DNA from 3 places in the Halomonas sp. 111 genome. Region 2 is predicted to be linked to each of the others. Evidence: predicted binding sites of a transcription regulator. Region 2 holds the regulator's gene; each other region holds the start of a gene.

Region 1 (3,279 bases), on a different contig from region 2:
AAAAGCCACTCCACTCGTTTACTATGCGCCACCCTCACTCCCAAGCTACCCAGGCCGCCATGTCCTTTAACGCACTCTATACCGACCTTTCTGGCTATTACGATGTGATGTGCGAAGACATCGACTACCGGGCGCAAAGCAACGCCGTGCAAAGGCTTCACCAAATTTTTGGTAACGGTGGCAACCTTCACCTCGATGTCGCGTGTGGTACCGGGCCTCATGTTCGCCATTTTATTGATAATGGCTACGTGAGCAGCGGCTTGGACATTAACCAACCCATGCTGGATATTGCCGCCATACGTTGCCCTGAGGCTCAGTTTACGTGTCAGGACATGGGCAACTTCCAGGTAAGCGACCCGCAGGATTTGATTACCTGTTTTTTATATTCGATTCACTACAGCGACGGAATTGAAAAGCTCAAAGCGTGTATTGAAAGTGCGCACAGCGCCTTAATGAGTGGCGGGGTTTTCTGCTTTAACGCAGTCGACAAAGATAAAATCGACAACAATCTGTTTGTGAGCCACACCGTTAAAAAAGCCGACGATGCCTTCACGTTTCGTTCCGGGTGGCATTACAGCGGTAGCGGTGAAAAACAGGCCCTCAAACTTAGTATTGCAAAAACCAACGCGTGCGATACCCAAGTATGGAACGACGAGCACCCCATGGTCGCGGTTAGTTTTGCCGAGCTAATTACGCTGCTTGAGCCCTACTTTGAAGTGCACGTATTCGAGCACAACTTTGAAGCTATCACGCCGTGGAACACCACTTCGGGGAACGCCATTTTTGCCTGCGTGAAGATTCAACCCCCCACGGTTGTAGCAACGGGCCAATCCACTTGTTGCTGATCAGTTCACATAGTACCCACTTACTTTCCAAACGCCGTTTTCAAAGTGCGGCGTAATGGTTTCGGTAATATCAGACTTGTTGGAAAAACGCGTTTGATAGATGAACTTTTTGTAATCATTTTTGGGAGCGCCGGGCATAGAGGTTTGCGTGATGACGCGTGTGCGGCGTCTTGCCTCCACCGACCCGAAGTCACGGCGCGCTGCGCTAATGATCCGCTCTAGCATACTGGGCGAAAGCGGACTCTTAAGAAGCGGTGATGACTCCTCCCAAGCCAGCTCATACTCACCACTGTCGATTGCATCAAGCCATGCCAGCGCCGCGGCCTCAGCCGCATCGGTGTTCGCTTGAGCATAAGGTGCCAGCAGTAGCAGGGCTGTAATGAAACAGATCACGATTTTTGGCATGGGTAACTCTAGGCAGCGATCAGTAAATAGGTGTGCTTAATTTAATATCGGTACCAGTCGCCATTACTTTAGTATTAATCACAATAATCGAACAAGCTAACCGCAGTTTTTTCTATCCCTTGGCTTTATTAAGTAAGAGAAAGCCCCCTGCGCCAACCGCGGCACAGGGGGCTATTTCATGCGTTAACTAGCAAAAAACAGCCCTTAGCGCACCTTACAGGCCAGCAAACTCAAAGGGCTCGGCGTCCTCAAACGCGTTGACCGTATTGCCTGCATAAACACTGTTATTCTTGAGGCTCAGTTTGCGAACAGGCGCGCCCTCAGTAAAGTCGGCATCCTTCATATCCACCCAAAACGTGTTAGGCGTAAGTGCCGTCTCGAAATAATAAACAAGGTGTTTCTGATCAGATACCGCTCTCCACCTGGTAGAAGAAATATTCGGCTCCTCTTCTGATGAGATACCGAAAGGAACAGACGCATTGCGGATCACGCTAAATGCGCTGCCAACAGCAACTCTTGTATCGCTCGTTTTAGGAATGGCATCCATGTAGAACGACGCTCTGACAAACCGATCCGCGGCACGGTTTGTGCCAGGCAGCATGACCAAACCACCGATCTGTCTCCAGTAGTCATCCAGCGTCAGTTGCTGCTTGAAGGTGGGCGAGTTTGTCACCACATTGTATGACGTATCGTGATGAATAGTGAGTTTACCGCCGATATACTCAAATATTGCGTTATCACCCTTGGCATCTGAAATTGACAAGTGAAGCGTAGCAAATCGAGTGGTGCCCGGTATTTCAGCAGAGACGACCACAAAAGGCTCATCGCGCAGCGCCTCCACCGCCTCTTCAACGGTCGCAAAATTATCCAAAACATACTGGACCCAGGCAGCCACGGAAAGCCCCTCGTCATCCGGCCCAAAGTCAGGATACTCTGCCTCAGCAAGCCATAGCAGGTTAGCCACCAAGCCTTTTTCGTTCATGCCATCAGTGCTTGCGATATCAAACGCGCTGGTAACGACACTTCCATACTGGGATGTCCAAGTAACGGAGTTGGGCCCAGCCGCACCATCGCGCTCCATTCCCTTTGGAAACAGCCATAGGTTCGGATGTATTTCGTCCCTCCAATCCATGGAGCGCGCCGTGATAATCATGTCATCAGGGCCCTGATATACCGCGCGCGTGCATGCATCTGCTGTGATGGCCACGAACAAGGCACACATGCTTGCCGCTAGCGTTAATTTTTTTTTGATTCTCATGGTGGTTTCCTTTTATTTACAAACGTTATAGAGCCTGCCAGAGATAATTGGCGGCTAACAAGAAAAGCGCCAATCCCTTTTTTATAAAAAGAATAGCGACATGGAGTCCCCAGCCCATACCCATATTTAAATTATCAAATCCACTTCACCTTAGGCATAAATTTAGCTTTGGTCACACACCTTATTGCACAACATCTGAACTAGTATTTAAACTCAGATGATTGTTCTATTTTTCATCATGTTTTGTCACTACTCACAATCAGGAGTCAGTAATGTTCCGATGTGTAAGGTTATGGACAGGCAGTAATCATCAATCGTGTTTTGAAGAAGGATGGATCGATCTTCCCAAAGGCGAGCGTCATGACTTGCTCAGTGATGTCATCGAAACGACCAGCATCTCCTTTCGGGAAACAAGCGAAGGCGGCAGCTTTAGCTGGCATGACGCTCCCAACCGTCAATTCGTCTTAACGCTTAGCGGCACACTCACTTTCGAGACGCGCACGGGCGACTCATTCACGCTGCACCCCGGCGACATTTTATTGGCGGAAGACACCACAGGCGGCGGCCACCGCTGGCATCTAATCGATAACCAGTCCTGGCGGCGCGTGTATGCGATAGTGCCTCAGGATATAGACCTTCCTTTTATCAGCGCATCAAGCAAGTGTTGAGTTCCTAAGCGGAGAACGTTCATGCCTACATCAGCACAGATTCCCGAGCGGGCAGATATTGTAATGGTCGGCGCTGGCATCATGAGCGCCACGCTCGCAACCC
Region 2 (3,279 bases):
CCTGATGCGCCGTTGGCAAGTGATACGGAGGTGATGAGCGAAGCGCCTGCGCCCGCGCCAGGTGCTGTTTCGCCCACCCCCACGATTGACGAGCAGCCGGTCGCGAAAGCCCCTTCGCGACCTAAAAAGCCCTTGTATATTATTGGTTTGCCCGGGCAGGGCGCGCAGGCTGTCAAACAGGCTCAACATCGCCTGGCTCAATGGTCTGCGCTGGGCCGTCACTGGGCAGGATCACCTGACGATTGGGATATACAGGCGGTTAGCGTTAATGCGCCTGACCTTGCTCAGCTAAGTGCTCGGCATGCGCGTTGGGCGCTCTGGATTAACAGCGATGCTGACGCATTTGCCGAGATGTACCGGCTACTTCGCCAGGCGCGTGACAATGGCGGGCCGCGCCGGTTGCTGGCACTGCACGAGCCCTCTTTGTCGCGCCAAGGCTTGTTGGAAAACCTGCGTGAAGCCGCTAGCCACTATTTGGCCACCGACCTTCTGGTGCTGGCGCGCTGATAAGGAAATATTCGACATGTTAAGCAAGCTATTCAAAATGATGGGTGTTTGCGGGTTGATAGGTCTCATCAGTAGTGCTCAGGCGGCGGGCAGCTGGAGCACCTCGGTGCCGGGCGTGATGGTGGCCATGAGTGACCGGGAAACCCGTAGCCAGTCAATGACGCCACCCGATTCTGTACAGGTGCACAATCGTGTGATTGATCGGATACACTGGCAGCTTGAGACGCCGCCGGGCAGCGCTATCAACGCATGGCTATGCCATCCGGAGCAGTGTGTGGCTCTCTCGGGAGGGCGCGGAACGGTCACCGAGCTGGCGGGAAGGCAGGTAAGTGCTCCTTTGCAGTTTCGTTTTAAGTTACTGCCTGGACAGCGGCCAGTTCGCGTTCAGGGTCTGCAAGTCATTGTGAACTATCAGTAAAAGTTGTATAGCCGCGAGGCAAAAAGATGTACACAGCACAAGGCAGAATCAAGCAAGGCGAGCTATTCACACAATACATGCCACTGGTAAGACGTCATGCCTTAACACTGCAGGTCAGGTTGCCAGCCAGCATTGAACTTGATGATCTTATCCAGGCGGGCACGGTAGGGCTTTTAGAAGCACTGGGCCGTTTTGATGCCGCTCATGGGGCCAGCTTTGCGACGTTTGCCAGCCAGCGTATCCGTGGGGCGATGGTCGATGAACTGCGTACGCGGGATTGGTTGCCACGCAGCGTGCGCCGCGCTGCGCGCGCTGTGGACGACGCGATCCGGCGGCTAGAGCAGCAGCTCGGGCGCTCGCCGGAAGAGAGTGAAATTGCCTTGGCGCTTGAGATGCCGCTGGGTGATTACCAACAACTGCTCAACGACACCAATAACGGTCAGCTATTGCCGTTTGAAGAGTTGGTTGCCGACGGTGGTGAGCCGGTAAGTTTTGATGTGAGCAACTTGCCGTTTGAAAAGCTGCTGGATGAGCAGCAGCGCCAAACATTGATTGCTGCCATTGAGGCGTTGCCAGAGCGGGAGAAACTGCTCATGGCACTTTATTACCAGGAAGAGCTGAATTTAAAAGAAGTGGGCGCCGTGCTGGGCGTGACGGAGTCGCGCGTGTCTCAGTTGCATAGTCAAGCCATTAGCCGTCTGCGTGCCCGGTTGCATGATTCAGCCTAAACAACCGATACGTTAACTCACAATAACCGGCGAGGAGCCGTTGATGAACCCGTCCACGTTGATAGGTATATTCGCCAGTATGCTGCTGCTAGTAAGCGTGCTGTTCTTTACTGCGGAGTCCCCTGAAAGTTTTATCAATCTGCCGGGCCTGGCGATTGTTATAACCGGTACTCTGGCCGCTACTTTTATAAGCTATCCGCTAAAAGAGGTGTTACGCGTTGTACGCCTGGTAGGGCTTGTCTTTCGGCGTGAAAATACCTATATACGCGACGATATCAACGAGCTGGTCGCTATGTCCCGGCTATGGTTTAAAGGCGATGTGCGTGCAGTCGAAAAAGAGTTGGAGCACACGCGCAATCCGTTTTTACGTACCGGTATTCAGTTAGTCATTGCCAATACCAAAGAAGATGAGATCTTCGACATGCTGCGTTGGCGGATTGCCCGGCTCAAGGCTCGCGAGCACGCAGAAGCCCAGATTTTTCGTACCATGGCGACCTACGCGCCAGCGTTTGGCATGATTGGCACGTTGGTGGGATTGGTTAATATGCTGGAAGTCATGGATGCCGGTGACCTGGATGTCATTGGCCCCCGTATGGCGGTGGCGCTGCTCACCACCTTCTACGGTATTTTGCTGGCGAACCTGGTGTTTAAACCCATCGCGGTTAAGCTAGAACGACGTACGGAAGAGCGCCTGATTACCATGAACATGGTGCTGGAAGGTATTTCACTGATCACCAAGCGCCGCCTGCCCTCTTTTATTGAGGAAACGCTCAATTCATTTATCGCCAACTATAACGATGAGATTCGCGATGCCACTATAAAGCCCCGGCCTGATACACCAAGCGCGACGGCAAAGGGCTAAGGCGATGCTGGATAGCAATACGCGCCATGCGCTGGAGCTTCCCGCCGGGCAGGGTGAAAGCGATGAGAGCTGGCTGACCAGTTATCTGGACGTGCTCACCCTGCTGATTACGCTGTTTGTTTTGTTGCTGGCTTTGGCTCCCCCCGGTGGTAATGAAGCACTTGAGGGTGAGGAGGCGTCCATGGCCAGCGTGATTAGCTCTTTGCCCTTGGCAACGCTTGCCACCGGTATTCACCCGCGCCATAGCGGGTTGCAGCCCCAGATGGCGGCATTGGATATTCCCGGCGTCAGCGTATCGCAAGGCCAGGAGGGCGTAACGCTACGCATTGATGATAGCCTTTTATTTCCCAGTGGCGAGGCAGTGCTAACCTCTCTAGGCCAGGAGGTGATAGAAAGCCTTATTGATGTGTTCGCGGCCTTTGATGGTCAGGTTTCCGTTGAAGGGCACACTGACAATCTTCCTATTGCGACCACTCGGTTCCCTTCCAACTGGGAACTCTCCGCCGGACGTGCGATTGCCGTTATGCGCCACCTGGAAGGTCAGGGCATAGCGATTTCTCGAATGCGGGCCGTTGGTTATGCGGATACTCAACCTATGGAGAGCAACGCAACACCTGAAGGGCGAGCTGCTAACCGGCGCGTTGAACTGTTGTTACGACAACAGCCAGAAGGGTGAATGGACTACTCAAGGCTGGGGTTGTGCCTAAGCATCCCCTCTGCTGCAGTCGTATGCTGCCCTGTTGGTGCTTGATGTCGATCGTCGG
Region 3 (3,279 bases), on a different contig from region 2:
TTGGCATCCCCTAAAACAAAAAAAGGGCCGATATATGCTATCGGCCCTCTATTACTTACTTTAAATCGATTAACCCAGCAGAGAAAGAACGTTCTGCGGAATCTGGTTAGCCTGTGCCAATACAGAAGTACCAGCCTGCTGCAGGATCTGCGCGCGAGTCATGTTGGCTACTTCAGTTGCGTAGTCAGCATCTTCGATGCGCGAACGAGCAGAAGACAGGTTGGTTTCGTTAGTCTGCAGGTTGGTGATGGCAGACTCGAAACGGTTCTGGATCGCACCTAAGTCAGAACGCAGGGTATCAACCATGCTCAACGCGGCGTCCAGCTTCTCCATCGGGTTACGAGTCCCTTCAACAGCCTCATCTTGAGAGATCAGAGACTGACTAGCCTTGCCAGCGTCCTTGATGTAAACCACATCATTAGCGGCAAAGGTTTTGTCTCCGATTGTGAAAGCACCATCCGCAGTCACTTTGCCACCAGTGTCTACTGAGAAAGCATTGCCACCAATGTCAAGCGTTGAACCCGCGTAAACAGCACCGGCTTCCTTCAGATCGACTTCACGAGCCGCTTCATTGGTGCTGAAAGTAGTAAATCTCGAGCCAGCTTCGAAAGTGCCAGTCCCGTCAAGTGTAGCCGCATCAATATGGAGGCTACCTTTATCGACATTCATCGTAGCAGTTGTATCAGCGTCAGCGATAGTGATTTCCACTTCCCGACCTTCGATAGTGGCAGAGTAAGTGCCATTACCGTTTGCATCGGAGCCAGCAGTTTCACGTGTCCACGTCACACCGCCAACATTTTTGCTCTCGCCGCTTGCAATGTTATTGAACGCTGTAGCTATTGCATCAACAGCTTCTTGCTCGCCCGCTGCAGCGACATTGTCTTCTGCGGAGGTAATGCGGCCAGTGGTCTGGCTGACGTAGAGCTGATTAGTGCCGTCTGAAACGGTACCACTGACTAGGTCAACTTCAACCGCAGTTGCGGCAGTCTCAGCACCCTGATCGCTATACACGCTAACGGTAAAATCAGAGTTGCCGGTCGCGCCAAAATCTTTAACCAACGACTGGAGGTCAGCGGCCTTGTCACCGCTAACAGTAAACTTGTTTAAACCAAGTGAGGTTGCGTCGATTTTTTCAAGGCCAATGTTAATAGCTTCATTATCGTTGGCACCCACTTGAATCTTCAGGGCACCGTCTTGTTGAAGCACCTTAACGCCGTTGAAGTCAGTTTGATCTGAGATACGATCGATTTCTGTCAAGCGCTGGTCGATTTCCGCTTGGATGGAGTTCAAGTCATCCTGGGAGTTAGTACCATTCTGTGCTTGAACCGTCAGTTCACGAACACGCTGCAAGTTATCGTTAACTTGGTTCAGTGCGCCTTCAGCGGTCTGGGCAACAGAAATACCGTCGTTAGCATTACGCTGTGCTTGTGACAGACCAGTAATCTGGGAAGTCATACGGTTGGCGATGGCCTGGCCAGCAGCATCGTCTTTAGCGCTATTGATACGCAGACCAGAGCTCAGACGCTCCATGGAGGTTTGCAGTGAAGACTGTGATTTGGACAGGTTAGACTGGCCAATCATGGAGGTGATGTTGGTATTGATCACTGACATGGAATGATTCCCCTTTCTAAAAGACTGGCCATGTGGCCCGCTGTTCGGCGTATTGTGCGCCGTTATACTTAATAACGGCGCAGCGGGGAAAATCTTTAGGGGGGAGTAGTAAAAAATTATGTAATTTTTGGTAATGAGGGGATTATCAACATTCGACACACGGCACGTGATGGTAAGCGCTTTGTGGGGGATACGTTTATGCTGATTCTTGTGGAGGCTGAGGTTACTCGGCGCTAGCTGCCATGTTGGCCTATAGGGTGTGCTGCGTTACTCACCCCCGGCAGCGCGGGGCGCTGCTTCGCCGATGTGTCGGACCACCACTGAAGTGGACTCCCACAAAAGCAGCCCGAGTGAGTAAGCAGTCTACACAGCCCCCCAACACATCGACACAACCGGTTTTGTGGGAGCTGAGTTCACTCGGCGATGGCGGCGCTAGCTGCCCTTGCTCCGGCAGTGCTGCGCACTGCTTCGCCCACTGAAGTGGGCTCCCACAAAAGCAGCCCGAGTGAGTAAGCAGTCTACACAGCCCCCAACACATCGACACAACCGGTTTTGTGGGAGCTGAGTTTACTCGGCGATGGCGGCGCTAGCCGCCCTTACTCCGGCAGCGGGTGGCGCTTCACCCAGCGCGTAGCCACGTTCTCAATACCAAATTATGCTGCTTAAAGGATTTCTACGAGGCTTCACACTGAATAGAGCGGATGCTATCGTTAATGCCGCGTTTCAGCACGTAGCCTCTCAACATCTTCAACGGGCAGCTCCTCAATCTCGGCAATCAATTGATCCGTCATTTCAGTGAGCGCGATAAGCTTACGCGCCGAATTACGTTTAGCTTCCAGAGTTCCCTGCTGATGCCCTTCTTGGCGACCTTCCTGCCACCCTTCCAGACGCTCTTTTTTCACCAGGTTTTCCAGGTTTTCTGCCAACATGTCTTTGTCCTCCACTAAGCTGGTGAGCGCTTCCAGGTGAACGCCTGCGCCAAGCCGTTGCAGGTGGCGTTTTACCCAGCGCGTGATGATTGGGTCTATTCGCGGTTTATGCGGGTCTGCCTGAATAATCGCGACAATGCGGTCAACCGCTTGTTGCAGGCTTTCCCAGCTCGTGGCCGCGTTTTCAATGCTAAATATACCGCTTAGAGGGCTGTGACGCTGCGCTAGTTCCTCATCAGTGTAAGCACCTTCATCAATTAAATAATAGCGCAGATGCGGCTGGTAAGGCTGTAAAAAGACGGGTGGCGTAGGCTGCACCATGTCGTATATATCATGCTTGGCTGACCAGCGTTTGGTGCCGTTGTATAACACGATGGGAAACACGGGCGGCAAGCCCTTGCCTGGCGTGGTGGCTTTTGCTTTTAACAGATGGTCATAGAAGCAAGCAACGTAGTGCATCAGCCGAATGGGCATTGCGCGGTCGACCCGGGATTGAAACTCAAGTAACAGGTAGAGGTAGACCTCCTGGGTAGCCCCTTGCCAGTTCACCTGCACCGACCAGACCAGATCTTCAAACTTTTCTTCAAAAAGCGGTGTGATGTAATTGCCACTATGGAGCTTTAACGTGCTGAAATCCATCAGCTCGGAGATTTCTGGCGGAGCAAACCCTTCAAGCAGTTGTTGAACAAATTCAGGGTAGCTAAAAAGTTCTTTATAGCCAGTGTCGTAGTGGTTAGCC

What was found. The regulator FliA, encoded in region 2, starts transcription of late flagellar genes. The targets are predictions, from matches to a motif close to CTAAAGTTNNNNNNNNNNCNGCCGATA.
Region 1: ACT3T7_RS09735 (DUF4019 domain-containing protein) is a predicted target of FliA. The motif match lies at 1,296-1,322, and genes of this name have one in related genera.
Region 3: ACT3T7_RS17455 (flagellin N-terminal helical domain-containing protein) is a predicted target of FliA. The motif match lies at 1,684-1,710, and genes of this name have one in related genera.

What each region holds. Positions count from the first base shown of each region.
Region 1 covers NZ_JBQSYV010000011.1:3,164-6,442, reverse strand. Annotated here, with positions in the region: gene ACT3T7_RS09740 (class I SAM-dependent DNA methyltransferase) at 60-845, shown strand; gene ACT3T7_RS09735 (DUF4019 domain-containing protein) at 846-1,250, opposite strand; gene ACT3T7_RS09730 (linear amide C-N hydrolase) at 1,465-2,508, opposite strand; gene ACT3T7_RS09725 (hypothetical protein) at 2,781-3,176, shown strand; gene mqo (malate dehydrogenase (quinone)) at 3,198-3,279, shown strand, end outside.
Region 2 covers NZ_JBQSYV010000014.1:89,124-92,402, reverse strand. Annotated here, with positions in the region: gene ACT3T7_RS11960 (hypothetical protein) at 1-507, shown strand, start outside; gene ACT3T7_RS11955 (flagellar protein FlhE) at 524-925, shown strand; gene ACT3T7_RS11950 (RNA polymerase sigma factor FliA) at 952-1,653, shown strand; gene ACT3T7_RS11945 (motility protein A) at 1,697-2,515, shown strand; gene ACT3T7_RS11940 (OmpA/MotB family protein) at 2,520-3,191, shown strand.
Region 3 covers NZ_JBQSYV010000030.1:20,667-23,945, forward strand. Annotated here, with positions in the region: gene ACT3T7_RS17450 (hypothetical protein) at 1-1, opposite strand, end outside; gene ACT3T7_RS17455 (flagellin N-terminal helical domain-containing protein) at 70-1,611, opposite strand; gene ACT3T7_RS17460 (Rpn family recombination-promoting nuclease/putative transposase) at 2,322-3,279, opposite strand, start outside.